2 regions of the Mesorhizobium sp. 113-3-9 genome follow, and region 2 is predicted to be linked to the other one. Evidence: predicted binding sites of a transcription regulator. Region 2 holds the regulator's gene; the other holds the start of a gene.
What was found. Region 2 encodes PhoB, which activates phosphate uptake and scavenging genes when phosphate is short. Its sites were predicted from a motif close to TGTCATNNANCTGTCAT; they were not measured.
Positions count from the first base shown of each region.

Region 1: a site for PhoB is predicted at 2,484-2,500, ahead of MesoLj_RS04470 (PhoX family protein). Genes of this name have one in related genera too.

Region 1 is NZ_AP023246.1:942,334-949,922, reverse strand. It holds gene MesoLj_RS04475 (hypothetical protein) at 1-200, opposite strand, end outside; gene MesoLj_RS04470 (PhoX family protein) at 419-2,422, opposite strand; gene MesoLj_RS04465 (hypothetical protein) at 2,694-3,350, shown strand; gene MesoLj_RS04460 (response regulator) at 3,537-4,199, opposite strand; gene MesoLj_RS04455 (sensor histidine kinase) at 4,196-5,587, opposite strand; gene MesoLj_RS04450 (hypothetical protein) at 5,759-6,097, shown strand; gene MesoLj_RS04445 (phosphatase PAP2 family protein) at 6,125-6,826, shown strand; gene MesoLj_RS04440 (helix-turn-helix domain-containing protein) at 7,119-7,394, shown strand; gene MesoLj_RS04435 (DNA-3-methyladenine glycosylase) at 7,505-7,589, opposite strand, start outside.
Region 2 is NZ_AP023246.1:1,641,030-1,648,618, forward strand. It holds gene pstA (phosphate ABC transporter permease PstA) at 1-769, shown strand, start outside; gene pstB (phosphate ABC transporter ATP-binding protein PstB) at 766-1,569, shown strand; gene phoU (phosphate signaling complex protein PhoU) at 1,595-2,302, shown strand; gene phoB (phosphate regulon transcriptional regulator PhoB) at 2,425-3,114, shown strand; gene MesoLj_RS07980 (ROK family transcriptional regulator) at 3,453-4,697, opposite strand; gene xylF (D-xylose ABC transporter substrate-binding protein) at 4,969-6,009, shown strand; gene MesoLj_RS07990 (sugar ABC transporter permease) at 6,253-7,589, shown strand, end outside.

The DNA of each region.
Region 1 (7,589 bases), 700 kb from region 2:
CGGAAACCGACGGCTTCCATCAACATCTCCTCGTCGACCATGCCGGCATTGTGGAGCGCAAGCAGCGTCAGGGCGATTTCGCGCGCTTCCGGCGAATCGGGCTGCGCGTCGCGGCGCAGGCAGGCTTCGTCAAAGACGCGCTGCAGCCTGGCGATTTCGCCAGGCTTGAGCAGGCCACGATCATAGACTGACTTCGACATGGCGGCGGTCTCCTGGGAGAGGAGTTAGGGCGCCATTCCTAAATTACCAGTCTTTCCCGAGGCTTGAGCCTTGGCGATTGGCACAAACAGCCATCGCTTCGTCATCCCGGGGTCTCCGCGACGGAGCTTCGCTCCTGCTCCGCCCTGGGATGACGACACTCGCGGACGTCCATGACCCACGCCAACCGGCAGATCCCTGCTCCACCAGAGCCCCGAGATCAGACCGCGATCTTGCCGCCACCCTGCCTGGTGATGGCGACGACCGCTGGCCGCACCGGCATGTCGGGCTTGAAGTCGGGCCAGCGCGTCGACGGATCCTCGTAGTAGGACGGGCGGCCAAAGCCTTCCCAATCCTCGCCGCCATCGCCCGGATGCTGCACGGCGACGAAGGCGGTTTGGTCGTCGGGCGCAAACAGCGGGCCGCACATTTCGGCGCCGATCGGCACGCGGAAGAACAGTTTCGAGGTCGCCCGCGCGGCACCTTCCGTGTCGACCGCCCACAGGCCATCGGTGCGCCCGGTGGCTTTCGGGCCCTGGCCGTCGGTGGCGACCCACAGGCGCCCGGCCGAATCGACCGCGCAATTGTCGGGCATGCCGAACCAGCCATTGGCCGTCGTCGCCGTCGAGAAGGTGGCGCCGACATCCGCGACGGAGGGATCGCCGCATTTCAGCAGCACTTCCCATTTGCCCTTGGCGGCGGTGAAATCGCCGTCGGTCTCGGTGATCTCGATGATGTGGCCGAAGGCGTTCTCGGCGCGCGGGTTGGCGGCATCGACCTGGTCGGCCTTGCGCTTGGAATTGTTGGTCAGCATCACATAGACCTTGCCGTTGACGCCATTGGGCTGGATGTCCTCGGGCCGGTCCATCTTGGTGGCGCCGAGCAGATCGGCGGCACGCCGTGTCTCGATCAGCACGTCGGCCTGGCTGGCGAAGCCGTTCTCGGCCGTCAGCGGGCCCTGCCCAAAGACGATCGGCAGCCAGTCGACCGTGCCGTCCTCGGCGAATTTGGCGACATGCAGCGTGCCGTCGTCGAGCAGGTCCTTGTTGGCGGCATGGTCGTTGGCGTTGAAGGCGCCCTTGGTGACGAACTTGTAGACATAGTCGAAGCGCTCGTCGTCGCCGAGATAGAAGACGACGCGGCCGTCCTTGGCAACGATCGATTCGGCGCCCTCATGCTTGAAGCGGCCCATGGCGGTGCGCTTCCGCGGGGTCGAGGTCGGGTCGTTGACGTCGACCTCGACGATCCAGCCGAAGCGATTGGGTTCGTTGGGCTCCTTGGCGAGGTTGAAGCGGTCGTAATGCGCGCCCCATTCATAGGCGCCTTCGGGAATACCGAGCCGCTTGTAGTTGGCGGCTTCCTTGTGACCCTCGGGCAGTTCGCCGGAGAAATAGCCATGGATGTTTTCCTCGGCCATCACATAGGTGCCCCACGGCGTGACGCCGCCGGCGCAATTGTTGATGGTGCCGAACACCTTGGTACCGGATGCGTCGGCATTGGTCTTGACGCGATCATGGCCGGCGACCGGGCCGGACAGCGCCATCTCTGTGGTGGAGGTGATGCGGCGGTTGAGCTTGCCGTCGCGCACCACTTGCCATTTGCCGCCGTCCTTGCGGATCTCGACGATGGTGCCGCCATGCGCCGCCATTTCGACATCGACCTGCTCCTTCGAGAGCGGAGCGACCTCGGCCTTCTTCTTCCCGTCCTTCTCGACGATCGAAACGATGCCCGGGAACATCAGATGCGGGTTGGTGTATTCGTGGTTGACCACCAGCAGGCCGTGCTCGGCCGAGCCGTCGATCGGGATATAGCCGACATAGTCGTTGTTGTAGCCGAACTGTCTGGCCTGCGCCTCAGCCGACTGCTTCGTCGGGTCGAATTCCGGCGAATCGGCAAACAGCGGATCGCCCCAGCGCAACAGCACGTCGGCGTCATAGCCCGGCGCGACATGATGCTTGTCGTCGATGCCGGCCTCGAGCTCGTCGAACTTGAAGGCCGAGCCTTCCGCGGCGCGGGCATCGTCCGCGGCGATCATGGCCAGCGGGCCGACCGTGGCGGCGATCGCCGAGACGGCGAGCGATCCCTTGAGGAACCCCCGGCGCGAGAACCGCGCGGCGATGATCTCGCCCATGGTGCGGTTGTCGGTCGGGTTGATGGCCGGTCCTTCGTTTTCCTCGAGCAGGCTGGTGCGGAATCTGGCGTCGGGGGAGCGATGTTCGGTCATGAGGGCCTCTGGCTTTGGAGTGGCTGGAGCTTTTGTCGCTTTCGACCCCTACAGCCGGCTGATCACATTTTCGTGACATCATACCTGTTCCACCGCTCCGAGCGAGGCAGTTGTCATCCATGACCTCGGACTTTGGTCCAACCTTGCGCTTCCAAAGGTCCTGGGGGACAAACGCAACGGTCGGAGGTCGCTTCCGGTCAATACATCTTTCGGCGATGTTGCTGGTTGCAACGTTGGGGTGGGCGCGCCGGCTCAATCGACGGAGATCAGGATGAACGGATCGATCACGGCCCGTTGTTGCCGGCTGGCGCTCGTCACTGCGGCGGCTTTGCCGTTGACCATTGCTCCCTATCGAATCGCCCTGAACGGCTCCGCCCCCGGAATCGATGCCGCCACCGCACAGGCCGCCAAGGGCGGCAATGGCGGTGGCAACAACGGCAACGGCAACGGCAACGGTGGCAGCAACGGCAACAGCGGTGGCGGCAACAGCGGCAACGGAAATGGAAACGGCGGCAACAGCGGCAACAGCAGCGGCGGCAATAGCGGCAACGGAAATGGAAACGGCGGCAACAGCGGCAACAGCAGCGGCGGCAACAGCGGCAACGGAAATGGAAACGGCGGCAACAGCGGCAACAGCAGCGGTGGCAATAACGGCAACGGAAATGGAAACGGCGGCAATTCCGGAACAGATGACGGTAGCGGCAACTCGGGATCGGGCGCCAGCCAGAGCAGCACGGGCACCAGCCATGTCAACGCCACGACCGGCGACAAGGTCAGCGTGGACGGCAGCAAGATCTCGGTCGAGCACCCCAACGGCATGACGGAAAAGATCGAGAACGGTCGTTTCAGGATGCGCGACGCGCTCGGCCGCACGATAATCGACCGTCGGGCCACGCCCGCCGATGTCAGGCGTCTCAAGGCCTTGTGAGGCCGGTCAACAGGCAACGACCAGCTTCACACGTCACCTCCGCCGCCCCCGGCGGAGGTGACCTCGTTTTGTCTGGCTTTAGAGCAATTCCAGGAAAAGTGTGTAACGGTTTTCCCGGGACAAGCGCACAGCGCTTGCCCTTGGGAATTGCGTAAAAACAAATAGTTAGAGCGGTTCCGCGATGGCCTACGCGCGGTTCCTGTCTCGGTCGCGCAACTCGCGCATCATGAGGGCCGCCTCGGTGCGGTTTCGCACGTTGAGTTTCGACAGCACCCCGGTCATGTGGTGCTTGACCGTCTTCTCCTGCAACTCCAGGCGCAAGGCAACCTCCTTGTTGCTGAGCCCCTCCGCCACCAACCGCAGGATTTCCGTCTGTCGCCCGGTCAGTTGCCGCAGCCGGTCCGCCTCGCCATTGGCAGGCTGCGGGGACTGGAGATCGGACAGCAGCCGCGCCGACAGCGTCGGCGAAAGATAGCTCTCGCCGGCCGTGACGCTGCGCAGGATGTCGGCGAGTGCTCGCGATCCGACACCCTTGAGGATATAGCCGTGCACCCCCGCATTCAGGGCCTTGGTGACGTCGGCATTGGCCTCCGAAACGGTCAGCATGACGATCTTCTGGGCGGGGTGGTCGGCAAGGATGCTTGTAACCGCGGCCAGGCCGCCGCCCGGCATGGAGATGTCGAGCAGCAATATGTCAGGCTGGACCGTCGAGGCGATGCGTTCGGCATCCTGCGCCGTCGCACCTTCGCCGACGATCTCGAAGCCTCCGATCTCCGACAGGCTGCGCGTCACGCCTTCGCGAAACAGCGGATGATCATCGACAATAGCGATTCGAATGGCGCCAATCATGCTTGCTCCTCAACCGATAGACTGATTACCAATCGCGTGCCTTGTGCTCCGGTCAAGGTCTGGAACTGGCCGCCAATGCTTTCGACCCTCTCCCGCAGGCCGGCCAGCCCCAGCCCCTCGACCCGCGCCGGGTCGAAGCCCGGCCCGCTATCCGACACTTCAACAAAAAGCCGGCCATTCTTCATCCCGGCACGCACTGTCTGATCCTTGGCTCGCCCGTGGCGATACGCATTGTTCAGCCCTTCCTGCACGAAACGATAGATGCTGATCTTCTCCGAGGCGCCGGGTTCGGGCAAATGCTTGGGCACGGTAAGCCTCACCGAGGTTCCCGTCCGGCGCTCATGTTCGTCGACGGCCAGCCGTAATATCTCCTTGGCGGCGGCCGTCTCTATCTGCGGCAGCACAAGGCCGGTGCAGATACCGCGTATTTCGCGCATGGCATCCTCCAGCGTCTTGCGGATCATCGCGACCTCGGTCGAACGGCTCTCGGTCGTATGGCCGTCGTCCGAAAATACCGGGCTGTCCATGCGCAAAGCCGCCAGCGCCACGAGTTGCGCCGGTCCGTCATGAAGGTCGGCGCCGATCCGGCGCAGATATCTTTCGTTGAGTGCGGTGGCGCGGCGGGACGCCCGCTGCACACGCTGCCGCAAGGCGCTGTTTTGCGTCACCAGGTCCTGCAGTTCCGACACCTGGTGGCGCAGCGCGCCGCGCTGATCGTCGATGGTGCGGCTGGCCCGCAGGACGATGCCCGACAGCAGCAGAAAAGCCGTCAAGGTGGTGCCGGCCACGACCAGCCAGCTCGACAGCAGCGCGGAAGCCAGCGTGGCCTTGAAATCGCTGGCGACCTCGAAGAATTCGGTGACGGCCACCACATTGCCGGACCAGGGTTCGCGCACGGGATTGTAGATCTCCAGCAAGGGCACGCCGACAGCCTGTTCCTTCCTTTCGTCTTCGTCGAACGTATCGAATTGGGCGGTGACGTTGCCCTGGAAAGCGGACAGCAGATTGTCGGTCAGATTGAAGCGGCGGCCGATCAAGGCCGCGTCCTTCGCATAGAGCACCGTGCCGTCGCGCCGCCAGAGCCTGAACGAAACCAGGCGTTTGCCGAGCGCACCCTGGCCAAGCGTCTCGTCGAGCGCCTGCTTGACGGCCTCGCTGAGCTCTTCGCTCTTGCGCAGGTCCGGCAGCAGCGGCGCGATCACGCTGTCGACATAGAGCGCTGTCGTGGCGGCCGAATTGCGCATGACGCCGTCCCGGATCTGCGTCGTTACCCAGGTGCCGACGACGAGCATGACGGCCAGGAGGCCAAACCCACCGGCAACGAGGAATTGCAGGGCTAGCGAAAGCTCGCTCCAGCGCCGCGCCAAATTCTGCAGAATACGAATCATAAGCCCCTGACCGCCCCCTCCCCATCGACAGCTGGGCGACATTGGCACATTGAGCCTCAGTCTTGCCCTTGCCAAGACCTTAGTTGGAACGAGGTCGCTTGACGTCTCGGGGCGCTTGGGAAACAAGGTCCGCGGCACACGCGGCGGCAGCCGCTTCTAAGGGGACGGACGTTGAGTTTTTCGGGACTGCTGCAGCTTGGCTTTTCAACGGTGATCTTCCTTCTGGCGGCGACCGCCGCCAAGCAATGGGGACTGGCGCCGAGCCTCGGCAAGATCCTGCTGACGCTGGCACTCTATTCGCTGGGCAACTTGATCATGCTGCGGCTGATCCGAGAGTTCGGCATGTCGGTGTCCTTCAGCCTCTCGGCCGTCATTCAGCTGGTCTCGGTCAATGTCGTCGCGCTGGTGTTCTTCGGCGAGCGCGTCAACGCGCTGCAGGCCGCCGGCATCGTGCTGGCGATCGCGGCCGTGGCGCTGATCACGCTCGGGCCCTATCTGCAGGGACGATGACCGAATGAAGGCTGCGGTACCGATCCGATGAAAGACACTGCAAGCACCCTGCTTAACCGGATCGAATTCCCGGTCCTGCTGGCCGGCCTTGTCATCGCCGGCGGGCTTTGGGGCTTCGAGGAGTTGATGGAGGTGGCGCGCGCCACCACGCCACACGCCTTCGACACCGAAATCCTGCTTGCCTTCCGTCAGACGGGCCAACCCGGTATCCCAATCGGCCCGCCATGGCTGGAGGGGGCGATGCGCGACATCACCAGCCTCGGCAGCGCCAGCGTGCTGGTGCTGATCACGACGGCAACGATCATCTATCTGCTGTTGATCCGCAGGCCTGGGACCGCGCTTCTCATCTTTGTCGCCGTGGCGGGTGGCCAGGTTCTGTCGAGCCTGCTGAAGGTCGGCGTCGATCGGCCGCGGCCCGAGCTCGTCTCGCATCTGGTCAGCGAGACGTCGCTTTCCTTCCCGAGTGGCCACGCCATGCTGTCGGCGGTGACCTATCTCACGCTCGGTTCGCTCGCGGCGCGCTTCCTGCATGGCCGGGCGACGAAGATATACGTCCTGTCCCTCGCCGTGCTGACGACGGTGCTGGTCGGCGTCAGCCGCATCTATCTCGGCGTCCACTGGCCGTCGGATGTGTTGGCGGGCTGGTGTGCGGGCTTCGCCTGGGCGATGCTATGCTGGTTGGTGGCGCGGATCCTGCAGCGGCGCAAGGTGGTGAGCGACGACACCTGATGGCGCCTGGCCACGCCGCTCGGGCTTGCCCTCAGATCAATCTGTTGATCAGGTGTCCACCACATCCTGCCAGCGCCAGAGCCATTGACAGCAAGCATGCCGATGTCACCAAAGTCCTGAAAATGTTCAACCGCGTTACCCCCCTGCCTCAGATGGACAACATCCTAGCTTGCAATCCTCGGGAAGTATCGAAAATGGACAATCAGGCGACGGTGCTTAAGTCACAAGGATTGACGCTGATGCTTGAAACATCATGCGTCATCTCCGCGGACGCAGACATGGGTTGCGGCCGATGATCACTGCCGCGCAGATGCGTGCCGCAAGGGCCCTGGCCGGCATCGATCAGAAGACGCTCGCCGAGCGCGCCGGCGTTTCGCTTCCAACCATCCAGCGCATGGAAGCGAGCGACGGCGTGGTCCGGGGCGTGGTCGATACGCTGATGAAGGTCATCCAGGCGCTCGACGAGGCCGGGGTGGAACTGATCGGCGAGAACCAGGCCAGCGAGCGCGGCGGCAGGGGCGTGCGCCTCAAGCCCGCGGCACCGCCGGCATCAAGCGGCCGCTGGTGACCTATGCCGCCTCGATCCGCGACGCGCGGGCGCAGCTAGTGGGAAAGCGAGAGGCGCGGCTCCTTCGCGTCCAGCTTCCTTTCAACGAAGGAGGGCGGCTGGCCGGCGTCTCATCGGTTGAGCGATCTCGGACCGCTGACGAACGGGCTGCCCCTGAGATAGAATCGCAGCGGGCGGTCGGCATCCTTCGAAATG
Region 2 (7,589 bases):
CGGCCTCGCCTGGCTGGCGCTGATCCTTGGCGCACTGCTCTACAAGGGCCTGTCGGGGGTCTCGCTGTCGGTCTTCACGGAAATGACTCCGCCGCCCGGTGACGCCGGCGGCCTGCTCAACGCCATCTACGGCAGCATCGTGATGACCATCATCGGCATCATCGTCGGTACGCCGATCGGCGTTCTGGCAGGCACCTACATGGCTGAATACGGCCGCTTCTCGAAGCTCACCACCGTGGTGCGCTTCATCAACGACATCCTTCTGTCGGCGCCATCGATCATCATTGGCCTGTTCGTCTATGAGCTGATGGTGCGGCCGATGGGGCATTTCTCGGCGATCGCCGGTGCCGTCGCGCTGGCCATCCTGGTCATCCCGGTGGTCGTGCGCACCACCGAGGACATGCTCAATCTGGTGCCGAACGCGTTGCGCGAAGCCGGCACCGCGATCGGCGCGCCGCGCTGGGTGGTCATCCGTTCGGTTGCCTATCGCGCGGCGCTTTCCGGCATCGTCACCGGCATATTGCTGGCCATCGCCCGCATCTCCGGCGAGACCGCACCCCTTCTTTTCACGGCGCTGAACAACCAGTTCTGGTCCAGCAATCTCAACGCGCCGATGGCCAGCCTGCCAGTCACCATCTTCCAGTTCGCTCTCAGTCCCTACGAGGAATGGCAGCAGCTGGCCTGGACCGGCGCACTCATAATCACATTGACGGTTCTCGCGCTCAGCATCTTTGCGCGCAGCCTGACCGGACGCAGAGAGGACAAATGAGCCAGATGTTGTCTCCAGACATGACGATCGCCGCCGAGGCGGCGGCCAAGGCCAAGATCGAGGTCAAGAACCTCAACTTCTACTACGGCCAATCGAAGGCGCTGAAGGATATCACGCTGTCGCTGCCCGAGCGCAGCGTCACCGCCTTCATCGGCCCTTCCGGTTGCGGAAAGTCGACGCTGCTGCGCGTCTTCAACCGCATCTACGAGCTCTACCCCAAGCAGACCGCGGAGGGCCAGGTGCTGCTCGACGGCCAGAACGTTCTCGACCGCTCGCAGGACCTCAACCTTTTGCGCACCAAAATCGGCATGGTGTTCCAGAAGCCGACGCCGTTCCCGATGTCGATCTACGAGAACATCGCCTTCGGCGTCAGGCTCTATGAGAAGATCAGCAAGGCCGAGATGGACGGTCGTGTCGAGCAGGCGCTGAAGCGCGCCGCTTTGTGGACCGAGGTCAAGGACAAGCTCAATGCCAGCGGCCTCAGCCTGTCGGGCGGCCAGCAGCAGCGGCTGTGCATCGCCCGCACGGTGGCGGTGAAGCCGGAGGTCATCCTGCTCGACGAGCCGGCCTCCGCGCTTGATCCGCTGTCGACCGCCAAGATCGAGGAACTGATCGACGAGCTGCAGGCCGACTACACGATCGTCATCGTCACCCACAACATGCAGCAGGCGGCGCGCGTCTCGAAGCAGACCGCCTTCATGTATCTTGGCGAACTGGTCGAATTCGACCGCACCGAGAAGATCTTCACGTCGCCTCGCGAGAAGCGCACGCAAGACTACATCACCGGCCGCTTCGGCTGATCGCACGCATACGAGGACCAGGATCATGGCCGAACATACAGTCGCAGCCTTCGACGAGGATCTCGGACAGATCAGCAGGCTGATCAGCGACATGGGCGATCTCGCCGGTTCGATGGTCGGCGGCGCCACCAAGGCGCTGCTGAATTCCGACAACGCGCTGGCACAGCGCGTAGTCTCCGACGACGCCATCATGGATGCGCGCCAGCGCGAACTCGACGATCGCGCCATCACGCTGATCGCCAAGCGCCAGCCGATGGCCGACGATCTGCGCCATGTCGTCGGGTCGATCCGCATGGCCGGCGACCTCGAACGCATTGGCGACCTTGCCAAGAACATCGCCAAGCGCGTCGGCACCGTCGGTCTCAACGCAACGCCGCGCGACCTGTCGCATTCCATCGACGCCATGGCGCAGCTGGTGCTGATCCAGGTGCAGGGCGTGATCGAGGAGTATGCGGCGCGCGACGCCGCCGCGCTTGCGAAGCTGCGCGCCGACGACGAACGCATCGACGTCAAGTACACCTCGGTGTTCCGCGAACTGCTGACCTACATGATGGAGGATCCGCGCAACATCACCGCTTGCACGCATCTGTTGTTCTGCGCCAAGAATCTCGAACGCATCGGCGACCATGTGACCAACATCGCCGAGAACGCGTACTATGTCCTGACCGGCACGCAACTGCCCGCCAACCGCCCCAAACAGGACGAGACGGCGATGTCGGCGCCGGCGGCTTGAGCGTTGGAGCGGTTCAGCGTTTCGCGGAAACGCCGAACCGCTCTATCTCTTTGTTTCACGCAATTCAGGATGGAAAACCGCTACATATTTTTTCCTGGGATTGCTTTAGAGGTGACCAGTCAATGATCGCACCACGCATCATGGTGGTGGAGGACGAGGAGCCGCTCGGCGTGCTCCTCCGCTACAATCTGGAATCGGAAGGTTATCAGGTCGAGGTGGTAACCCGCGGCGATGAAGCCGAAATCCGGCTGCAGGAGAACGTGCCCGATCTCCTGGTGCTCGACTGGATGGTACCGGCGGTGTCCGGCATCGAACTCTGTCGCCGGCTAAGAATGCGGCCCGAGACCGAACGGCTGCCGATCATCATGCTTACCGCGCGGGGTGAAGAAAGCGACCGCGTGCGCGGCCTTTCGACCGGTGCCGACGACTATCTGGTCAAGCCGTTCTCGACGCCGGAATTCATGGCCCGCGTCAAGGCGCTGCTGCGCCGCGCCAAGCCGGAAGTGCTGTCCAGCGTGCTCAAGGTCGGCGACATCGTGCTCGACCGTGAATCGCACCGGGTCTACCGCAAGAAGAGCGAGATCCGGCTCGGGCCGACCGAATTCCGCCTTCTGGAATTCATGATGCGCCATCCCGGCCGCGTCTTCTCGCGCAGCCAACTGCTCGACAATGTCTGGGGTGAGACGATCTATATCGACGAGCGCACCGTGGACGTGCATGTCGGCCGCCTGCGCAAGGCGGTCAACAATGGCCGCATGCCCGACGTCATCCGCACCATCCGTGGGGCAGGCTACGCGATCAGGGAAGATTAGAGCCTTGAGGCGGAAGCGTTGATCGGTTGAATGTGTCCACTCCCGGGTCACACGCATTGACAATTGGCTGAGACGCTCATGGCTTCGTATCCTTGGGCGAGCAAAGGAGCGCAGCGACGCGGCGCGGACCCCTGGAGCTGCTCTGCAGCCCAAGGATCCATGCCGCGACCTCAAAGCGTTGCCACGGCGCAAATCCTGCTCCGCTGCACTGCGTGGCATAGGTCACGGAATGGATCCCAGGGTCTCCGCGACGGAGCTTCGCTCCTGCTCCGCCCACGGATGACGACGGCCAATCTCCAAGTAAGCGAGGGTCTACGGCATCAACGACGAATGCCAGCTCAGGCAACGCTCTTCCCGGCACTGCCTCTTGCCTGCACGCCCGGCGCGAAGATCTCCTGATCGACGAAGGTCAGTGCGCGCATGGCGCAGCCCTCGCGGATCAGGGGCAACTCGTTCGGTTCGGTGTCGAACGAAATCGATTTCGAGTGCTGGCCGCCGGCGGTCTGGGCGATCGCCTCGCGCAATGCCGGCTCGATCAGGTCGAAGGCGGCGGCGCTGACGCCGACCATGGCCACGGGGGCGGGATCGATCAGCGCGAACAGGCTGCCGAGGCCATAACCCAGTGCTTCGCCGGCCTTGCGATAGGCTTCGCGCTCGGGCCCGGCCCGTTCCCGTGCCGTCGTCGCCAATGCCCGCATCTGCGCGTCGCTGACGTCGGCGACCGGTTCGGTGTCCTCGCCAAGCTGCCTGGCATTGCGCCAGATGGCGTAGTTGCCGGCATAGGCCTCGACGCAGCCGCGCCGCCCGCAGCGGCAGAGCGCGCCGCCTGGCCGATGGATCATGTGGCCGAACTCGCCGCCCGACGAATGGGTGCCGGTGAACAGCTCGCCCTTCAGCACCAGGCCCATGCCGATGCCGTGCGACAAAAGGATGGCGATGAAGTCGTCGCGGTAGCGTTCGGGGTCGCGCCAGCGCAGCGCCACCGCCATCATGTTGCAGTCGTTCTCCATGGTGGCCGGGATGCCGAACTCGGCTTCCAGTATGTCGGCGAAGGCGATGTCGGTCTGCGGCGTGATCGGCGACCACAGCATGGCCCTGGCCTCGGTGTCGGTGATCCCCTGGATCGCCAGTGCGATGCGGGCGACGCTGCGCACGTCGATATCGGGATCCTCGAGGCGGCGCCGTACAATGGCGACGCATTCACCGATCAGCGCCTCGCGCGACATGGTCAGCGTGTCCAGCCGGCGCTGTTCCTCCGATATCACCTGGCCGGCATAGTCGATGACGGCGACGGACAGGAAATTCAGCGACAGCACCACAGTCATGATGGCCGCGGCCTCCGGGTTGAGGCCGAGGCCGACCTGTGGCCTGCCGCGTTTGAGCGCACCGGCCTCGCTCGGCTTGCCCTCGACCAGGATGCCTTCGCCGATCAGGTCCGAAGAGATCGCCGATATGGTCGAATGGCTGAGGCCGGTGGTCGCGGCGATCTCGGTGCGCGACGGTTGGCCGGCCCGGCGCACGGCCGCAATCACCATGGCGCGGTTGCGCCGGCGCAGATCGTCGTGGCGGATTCCGACCGACATACTTTCCCACATCCTCCCCGTCGCCGCGGTTCTTACTGCCCCTCGAACACTGCCGGCGACTGGGGCAAATACTGGCAGAAGCGGCTGGTGCTGTCATTTATTTATTGCGAGGCTCGAAAAAAAGTCCACCACACCTCAAGATCCATCAGAATCGATGTTGACAGCGTTCCGACGATGGATCAGTATTTTTTTTGAGGCTCGAAAAAATAGAGCCTCTGTGCCGGCCTTCGGGTCAGTTTGGTCGCGCCATACGCGGCGCAGGGAGGATATCATGAAGAGATTCACGGCCGCCATCCTGGCGGGTGTCGCCATGTCGCTGACGCTTGCGTCGGTCGCGCAGGCGAAGGACAAGGTCATCGGTGTTTCGTGGTCGAACTTCCAGGAAGAGCGCTGGAAGACCGACGAGGCCGCCATGAAGAAGGCGATCGAGGCCGCCGGCGACAAGTACATTTCCGCCGATGCGCAGTCCAATCCCGGCAAGCAGCTTACCGATGTCGAGAGCCTGATCTCGCAGGGCGCCAACTCGCTGATCATCCTGGCGCAGGATGCCTCGGCGATCGGCCCGGCGGTGCAGAAGGCACTGGACGAAGGCATTCCGGTCGTCGGCTATGACCGCCTGATCGAGAACAAGGACGTCTTCTACCTGACCTTCGACAACAAGGAAGTCGGCCGCTTGCAGGCCGGCGCAGTGTTCAAGGTCAAGCCGGAAGGCAACTATGTCTTCATCAAGGGCTCGGGTGCCGATCCGAACGCCGATTTCCTGTTCTCGGGCTCGATGGAAGTGCTCAAGGCGGCCATCGACAGCGGCAAGATCAAGAATGTCGGCGAGGCCTATACGGACGGCTGGCTCCCCGCCAACGCCCAGAAGAACATGGAACAGTTCCTGACCGCCAACGACAACAAGGTCGATGCCGTGGTCGCCGCCAATGACGGCACCGCAGGCGGTGTCGTCGCGGCGCTGACGGCGCAAGGCCTTGCCGGTACCGTGCCGGTGTCGGGCCAGGACGGCGATCATGCCGCGCTGAACCGCATCGCGCTCGGCACCCAGACCGTGTCGGTGTGGAAGGATGCGCGCGAGCTCGGCAAGAATGCCGCCGAGATCGCCTCGCAGCTGGCTGACGGCAAGAAGATGACCGACATCGCCGGCGTGAAGGACTTCACGACGCCTGGCGGCAACACCGTCAAGTCGCTGTTCCTGACCCCTGTCGCCATCACCAAGGACAATCTCAATCTCGTCATCGATGCCGGCTGGATCAAGAAGGACGAAGTCTGCGCGGGCGTCGCCGCCGGCAGCGTCGCGGCCTGCAACTAAAACGGCGCAGCACAGTTCGACAATGACGCCGCGGCGCAGAGCGGTTCAGTGTCTTCTAGATACGCTGAACCGCTCTGGTCTTTGTTTCCGCAATTCCGGACGGAAAACCGCTACGCACCTTTCCTGGAATTGCTCTCAAGCCCCGGCGTTTTCTCAAAAAGATTTGTGTTTCCGCCTCAGGCGGATAGCTTCTAGGCTGCGTTCCGGCATCCGTGCCGGATGGCCGGCCGGTGGGAGGAAATCATGACCGACACGACGTCCAACCCGCAGGTCGACACCGCGCGCGCGTCGGAGCTTGGCGCGGTCGCCCGGTTCCTGAAGGCAACCGAGATAGACACCCGCATGCTCGGCATGATCGGTGCCCTGTTGCTGATCTGGGTCGGGCTGCACGTGATTTCGAGTCTGCGTCTGGGCGTCAATCCGCTCGATTTCGACAGCCGCACCTTTCTCACTCCGCGCAATCTGTGGAACCTGTCGGTGCAGACCTCCGCTGTCGCCATTATGGCCTGCGGCATGGTGCTGGTCATCGTCATGCGCAATATCGACCTGTCCGTCGGCTCCGCCGAGGGCCTGATCGGCATGGTCATGGGCTTTGCCCAAGTGCATTTCCTGGTCCGGTTCGTCGGGCTTGAACTCGGCAATCCGTGGATCTGGGTTCTGGCGCTGGTGATCGGGCTGGCGCTCGGGCTGCTGATCGGCGCTTTCCAGGGTTTCATCATCGCCTATCTCGAAGTGCCGGCCTTCATCGTCACGCTGGGCGGCCTGCTGGTCTGGCGCGGTGCCGCCTGGTGGGTCACGTCAGGCCAGACCGTGGCACCGCTCGATGCCACGTTCCAGCTGATGGGCGGCGGCCCGGCCGGATCGATCGGCGCCACCTGGAGTTGGATCGTCGGTATCGTCGCCTGCCTCGCCGTCGTGTTTGCACTGTTCAACGGGCGGGTGCAGCGCAAGCGCTTCCGCTTCCCGTTGCGCCCGGTCTGGGCCGAAACGCTGCTTGGCACAGTCACCTGCGCCGTCATCATGGGCGCGGTGTGGCTGGCCAATTCCTATCCCTGGCCCATCGGCATCGTGAACAGATACGCCGCCGCCAACAACATCACCGTACCCGAGGGTGGCCTGTTCATCGCCCACGGCATTGCCATCCCGGTGCTGATGGCGATCGCCGTCGGGCTGATCATGACCTTCATCACCAACCGCACCCGTTTCGGCCGCTATGTCTTCGCCATCGGCGGCAACCCGGAGGCCGCCAACCTGGCCGGCATCAACACACGCTGGATCACCATGAAGGTGTTCATGATCATGGGCGTGCTGGCCACGATCGCCGCCGCGATCTCGTCTGCCCGGCAGAACTCGTCGACCAACGTGCTTGGCACATTGGACGAGTTGCTTGTCATCGCCGCCGCCGTCATCGGCGGCACATCGCTGGCCGGCGGCTCGGGAACGATCATCGGCGCCATGCTCGGAGCGTTGCTGATGCAGTCGCTGCAGTCCGGCATGGTGCTGCTCGGCGTCGACTCGCCGCTGCAGAGCATCGTCGTCGGCGCCGTTCTGGTCATCGCCGTCTGGCTCGACACCGTCTA